One region of the Pseudomonas sp. P108 genome, then DNA from elsewhere that is predicted to be linked to it. Evidence: riboswitches for the same ligand, from Rfam matches in the RefSeq annotation. Region 1 holds a riboswitch; the other holds the start of a gene.

Region 1 (3,202 bases):
GGCGCGAGTACCTTCAACGTCCGTCAGCGAATCGAGCAGATACAGCATCCCGCCACATTCAGCGAGCAACGGTTTACCCGCTGAATGATGCGCACGAATCGCTTCAACCATCGCGGTGTTCTGCGCCAGCGCAACGTGATGCAACTCCGGATAACCACCGGGCAGATACACGCTGTCCGCTTCAGGTAATTGCGTGTCGCGGATCGGCGAGAAGAAACTCAACTCAGCACCCATCGCCCGCAGCAGATCCAGACTCGCGCCATAGGTGAAGGCAAACGCCTCATCACGGGCGACGGCAATGCGTACATTCTTCAGCAGTGGCTCGACAGCGATGATGTCAGGCGCGGCGAACTCAACCGCCGGTGGCAGCGCTACCTCACAGCTGCTGGCGAGAGCGTCGGCAGCGGCGTCGAGACGCACATCGAGGTCATTCAGTTCGCTGGCCTGCACCAGGCCGAGATGCCGGCTCGGCAGTTCGATACCGGTCTCGCGGGACAATGCACCGTACCAGCGCAGGCCTTCAGTGAGACTGCCTTCGAGCAATTGCGCATGGCGCAAAGTACCGACACGATTGGCCAGCACGCCAGCGAACGGCAGGTCCGGCTGATACCTCGCCAGACCCAGCGCCAACGCACCAAAGGTCTGCGCCATCGCCGTCCCATCAATCACGCCAAGCACCGGTACACCGAAGTGCCGCGCCAGATCGGCACTGGACGGCGTTCCATCGAACAGGCCCATCACGCCCTCGATCAGAATCAGATCCGCCTCGGCAGCGGCTTCCCACAACAGACGACGACTCTCCTGCTCGCCAACCATCCACATGTCCAATTGATACACCGGCGCACCGCTGGCGCGCTCGAGAATCATCGGATCAAGGAAGTCCGGGCCGCATTTGAACACGCGCACTTTGCGCCCCTGATTGCGATGCAAACGGGCGAGCGCGGCGGTGACGGTGGTCTTGCCCTGACCGGAAGCCGGCGCGGCGATGAGCACCGCCGGGCAGTGACGTGGTTGATTCAAAGTTCGACGCCTTTCTGCGCTTTGATGCCGGCCTGGAAGGCGTGTTTGAGCATGCCCATTTCGGTGACCGTGTCGCCCATCTCGATCATTTCCGGCTTGGCCGCGCGACCGGTGACGATCACGTGCTGCATCGGCGGACGCGCCTGCAGATCGCTGAGCACCTGATCAAGATCGAGGTAGCCGTGCTTGAGAGCGATGTTCAATTCGTCGAGCACCACCAGACCAATCGACGGATCGCGCAGCAGTTCGCGGGACACCGCCCACGCGGCTTCGGCGGCGGCGATGTCGCGCTGACGATCCTGGGTTTCCCAAGTGAAGCCTTCGCCCATCACGTGGAAGCGCACCTGCTCAGGGAAGCGGCGGAAAAACAACTCTTCGCCGGTGCTGTTGCGGCCCTTGATGAACTGCACCACACCGCACTGCATGCCGTGGCCCATGGCACGGGCGAGCATGCCGAACGCCGAGCTGCTTTTGCCTTTGCCGTTGCCGGTCAGCACCAGCACCAGGCCGCACTCGTCAGGCGAGTTGGCGATACGTTCGTCGATCACGGCTTTTTTGCGCTGCATACGCGCCAGATGGCGTTCGTCGCGCTCGGGGGAATCAGTCATGGGGAGCTCTCCGTTGAGGCTGGATAACGGCGGGCAGGCACAAGAATAGACGGCAAAAAGCCTGGCATCGCCCACCGTGATGCCGCTGGATGGATCAGGCCGGTCTCCGGGCTCATGAGCGGCGTTGGCCTGACTGCGCGCCTTCCCGCTTCTTTCGAGGCAGTGGCTCAAGGCGCAGCTTTCACTCATTTACCGTTGCGGGGGCAGCGCCGGGATCGTGGTAGTTCTTCGCTTGAAGACAACCCTCACCGGCTTCCCTGTTTCACTCTGTCGACGCAGGTCACAGAGCACCTGAAACAAGCCGCGAAGGTTAGAGGGTTGGGGGTGGAGCGTCAATTAAAGAGGCGGCCATCGGGCGAATAACTGCCGCCGATCAATTATCTGCCGCCAATCTTGTGCCACACTGATACAAATGATATCAAAGAGCCATGCTTTTCCCGAAAAGCCCACCACAACAATAAAGGATGATGACGATGCAAGGCATGATCATCAGCAACCCGCGCCTGGAATTCCTGCGCCCGGTGCTCGAACGCTGGTTTGACTGTATCGACCGTTACAACGCCGTGCGCGGCGACAGCGATACCCCTTACTGGCATGACGAGAAAGCCAATCTCGGACTGCTCTCGGCGGCGGCCTGGATGGCTGAGCTGGTGACCTTGAACGAAACTCCCACGCGCAAGCAGAACGAAGAAGGCGAGCGCAACGCTCGCGCCGATCTGTTTCTTGCCGGCGCCGAAGACCGCGCCTTTATCCAGGCCACTCAGCGCTGGCCGAAGGTCACCAACCTGAATCTGACCCAAGCCCTGCTCGATATCACCAACGACGCCAAACGCATCAGCTACGCCAGCGATCTCAAGCTCGGCTGCCTGTTTATCGCGCCGCAAAAACCCCAGCACAGCGCCAGCCCCGAAGAGCTGCAGGACATGGTCGACGATCTGCAAAAGGAACACACCTGCGCGGTCGCCTGGTATTTCCCTTACGCCTACCGCAAGTTGCGCAGCGAAGCGGGCAACTATCACCCGGGAATCGCCGTGCTGTTCAAGGAAGCCCGCGGCTGAGCAGTTGAACCATCGGGCTTGCGCCCTCCTCTATGATTAGGAATGCATTCATAGGGAAGATCAGCAATGCGCAAGCCCCAGCTCGTTTTTGTCATCGCCTTCGCCGGAGGGCTCGCCGCCTGCGGTGAGACCTCCAGCCTGCAAGTCTCCGACGGCACCGGCCCGTCGCCGAAGCTGCCCGAACCGAACAAGACCCTGATCCCGACGGTGAACATCGCCCCGGCGATCGGCTGGCCCGAGGGCGGCAAACCGACAGCGGCGGCTGGCACCCAGGTGGCAGCGTTCGCCGAAGGCCTCGATCATCCGCGCTGGTTGTATGTGCTGCCCAACGGCGATGTGCTGGTGGCGGAAACCAATGCTCCGCCAAAACCGGATGACAGCAGCGGGATTCGCGGCTGGGTCATGAAGAAGGTCATGGGCAAGGCCGGCGCTGGCGTGCCCAGCCCAAACCGCATCACCTTGCTGCGTGACGCCGACCACGATGGCGTCGCTGAGACGCGCACAGTGTTCCTGCAA
Region 2 (3,202 bases), 990 kb from region 1:
CTTCCCGGCGATATCCGCCAGCGTTCCCACCACCCAATCCTGATCCGGCCACGTCGCCCGGTGAATCACCGCAATCGGGCAATCCGCGCCGTAATGCGGCAGCAGTTCCACCAGAATCTTCGGCAAATGGTTAACCCCCAGATGAATCGCCATGGTCGCGCCATGCTGCGCCAGACTGCCGAGTTCCTCACCGGCCGGCATCGCGGTTTTATCGGCGTAGCGGGTCAGAATCACGCTTTGCGAGACGTCCGGCAACGTCAGTTCCGCACCCAGCAACGCCGCACAGGCTGCCGTTGCCGTCACTCCCGGAATAATCTCGAACGGAATATTCAGCTCGCGCAGATAGCGAATCTGCTCACCAATCGCGCCATACAGGCTCGGATCACCGGAATGCACGCGCGCCACATCATCACCGTTGGCGTGCGCGGTTTTGATCAATTCGATGATCTGTTCCAGATGCAATTCAGCGCTGTTGACCACGGTTTGCGCCTGATGACCGTCCAGCACCGCCGCCGGTACCAGCGAGCCTGCATAAATGATCACCGGGCAGCTGCGAATCAGCCGCTGGCCTTTGACAGTGATCAGTTCCGGGTCGCCGGGGCCGGCGCCGATGAAGTAGACGGTCATGGTTGAATCCTGTGAAAAAGGGGTACGGCAATCGCTTCAGATGAAGATTGCTCATGATCAGTGGCGGGGATTATCGGGAATTTATGCTGCGCCGGCCAATGCGAAGGTGGCCTGAGCGTATTTTTGCCGGGAAATCAGCAGTTTTGCCGGTGCCTGAATCAGCTGTTCGGCAAGGGCCAGCGCGGCACTTTCGGCGACGCCATAGCAACCGGTACGTTCGTAAGCGATCTCGGATCGGTGGCTGAGTCGTTCCTGATAACTGGCCAGTTCTGCGCTGCTGAAGTACAGCAACGGCAGCGCCAGCTGTGCGGCGAGTTCCTGGAGACCGGGCTCATCACGCTTCAGGTCGATACTGGCCAAGGCCTTGACTGCTTGCAGCTCAATCCGATGAGCCTGTAACGCCTGATCAAGTAACGCGCGCAGCGTACTGGCCGGGCAGCCGCGCTGGCAGCCCAGGCCGATCACGAAGGTCGGCGCTGCGCTGTCATCGGTCATGCGTGGTATTGGCCATCGCTTTTGCGGCGGAACAACCAGGCGCTGATCAGGCCGAGGGCCAGCCAGAACACCACGTTGGTCAACTGCGAAGCGATTTTGAACTGAGCTTCCAATGCCTCGGGAGCGAGCATCGAATGCACTTGCGGCTGGGGGGCACCGATTACGTGCGGCACAGCAAGGATGGCCACGCCGAGGATTTTCATCAGCCAGTGACGGCTGAACGCAATCAACGACAGGCCGACAGCGGTCGAAGCGGCCGTGCCGATCCACCACATCTGGCGCGAGGCCAGATCAGCAGCGGCAGTGCCCGGCAATTCAGGTGGCAGGCCCATCGTCGGTGCCAGTACGAATGTCGCGTAACCGGCCAGGCCCCAGAGCAAGCCTTGCGAGGTTTTGGTCGGTGCGCGCAGGGTGTACAGGCCCGCGAGCATCAGGGCGAAACCCACCGCCACCACCAGGTTGCCGCCAGTGGTCGAAACCACGCGCTGCCAACCGTCTTCCGGCTCCCAGGCTTCAGCATCGTGGGTGTGCGCAGCGGTGCCTGCGGCGTGTTCATGAACTTCAGCGACCGGTTCGGCTTTCTCGAAGGTTTCCGCCTGAAGGATCAACGGCGAGACCCAGAAACTTTGCAGCAGGGTGAGGAGCAGGGCGGCCAGCAGACCGGTGAAACCTGCGGTTTGCGCAATACGCTTGATCATGTCGACAGGTCTCAGTGGCACGGGAACGCGGCGCTGTGGCGGGTATCGTGGGCGGCGTTGTGCACCGCTTCGATGTGCGAGAAACCGGCAAAGTAGACCAGGCTGGCGCCGAGGATCGACGCGAAGATCGCGGCGGCCAGGCGTTGGCTCAGGGTGGTGGTGCTGGCGATTTTGTCCGTGTTGCTGCCGGTGCTGCTGATGATCGACATGGCGCTTCCCTCTGGAATGTCAGTGGGTGAATCGAGCGCATAAAAACCCCTGCGGGTCGGGCTCGCAGAGGTTCGAACAGCGCCCGCCCACCGCGGGTTTGTTATGTTCAGCGACGCACAAGGTGCGGGCTGTGTGTTGCGGGCCGGTCTCCGGGCTCACGAGGGGTTGGCGTCAGGCCGACCTGCAAGCGTCACCTTCCCATGCCGTACAGACACAGTGGTTTTGACGCTTCGCTCGCTTACCGTTGCGGGGGCAGCACCGGACTGACATGGCTCTGAGTAAAGCACATGATTCACCGGTTTCCCGTTTCACCCTGTGAAGGGCACCCGTAACAAGGTGTGTAGGAGAGCATGGGGGTGGGGTTTTGGTCAATTTTTGGGTGTATATCCGTTGCTGCGGGTGTGGCTGATTAGGGTTCCGCCCTTACGGCGGGTCACTTTTTCCAGACGCCGAAAAAGTAACCAAAAAGGCTTGCTCCTGCGTGCGGCCCGCTCGCTGGGGCTCGGGGTTCCTTCGCTCCGGGATCGATCCGGGCGCAGCGCCTACGGTTTGCTTCGCTGCACCTCCTCTCGCTGTGTTTGGCTGCGCCAAACGGTCGCTACGCTCCCACGCCCGGATCAATCCCTCCACTCAGCCTTCCGACGTCGCCCGTGGATCAAGATCAAGAGCAGGCGAGCTGACACTCGGCCTATTGAGTGGTGAAGAGCGGGGCGTGGTCGGCTTTGGATTTGTGGTGGTGCTTCCCCTCACCCCAGCCCTCTCCCGAGGGAGAGGGGGCCGATTTTTGGGCTTTTCAAAGCTTGAGTTCAACTCGGTATCGCACGTCGGCGTAGCTCTCCCAAACACCTCGGTCAGTCCCCTCTCCCTTGGGGAGAGGGCTAGGGTGAGGGGCTCTTGATCTGGTTTTTGATCCTGCTTTGGCTTTGGCTTTGGCTTTTGATCTTTTGCCCCTTCGGCAGGCCGAGCGAAGGTGTTCATCCGGGGGTAGGCGCGCAGCGCCGTGCGGCGCAGCCGCATTCATCGAGAGGAGGTGCAGCGAAGCAAACCGTAGGCGATGCCCCCGGATGGACACCGTAGCGAGGGAACACTGAGCCTAAGCGAAGTGCCGTACGCCAGGGGCAAAGCCTTTTGGTTCCTTTTTGGCGTTTGAAAAAGGGACTCGCTGTAAGAGC

The links. Region 1 has a riboswitch for cobalamin ahead of cobO (cob(I)yrinic acid a,c-diamide adenosyltransferase). Riboswitches for the same ligand answer to the same signal wherever they lie in the genome.
Region 2: linked by a shared signal. The riboswitch ahead of QOM10_RS12965 (CbtB domain-containing protein) and the one ahead of cobO (cob(I)yrinic acid a,c-diamide adenosyltransferase) in region 1 are both predicted to bind cobalamin.

What each region holds. Positions count from the first base shown of each region.
Region 1 is NZ_CP126691.1:1,967,948-1,971,149, reverse strand. Features, by position in the region: gene QOM10_RS08690 (cobyrinate a,c-diamide synthase) at 1-1,020, opposite strand, end outside; gene cobO (cob(I)yrinic acid a,c-diamide adenosyltransferase) at 1,017-1,628, opposite strand; cobalamin riboswitch at 1,708-1,938, opposite strand; gene QOM10_RS08680 (hypothetical protein) at 2,102-2,686, shown strand; gene QOM10_RS08675 (PQQ-dependent sugar dehydrogenase) at 2,753-3,202, shown strand, end outside.
Region 2 is NZ_CP126691.1:2,956,475-2,959,676, forward strand. Features, by position in the region: gene cobM (precorrin-4 C(11)-methyltransferase) at 1-627, opposite strand, end outside; gene QOM10_RS12955 (cobalamin biosynthesis protein) at 709-1,122, opposite strand; gene QOM10_RS12960 (CbtA family protein) at 1,119-1,820, opposite strand; gene QOM10_RS12965 (CbtB domain-containing protein) at 1,832-2,029, opposite strand; cobalamin riboswitch at 2,153-2,375, opposite strand.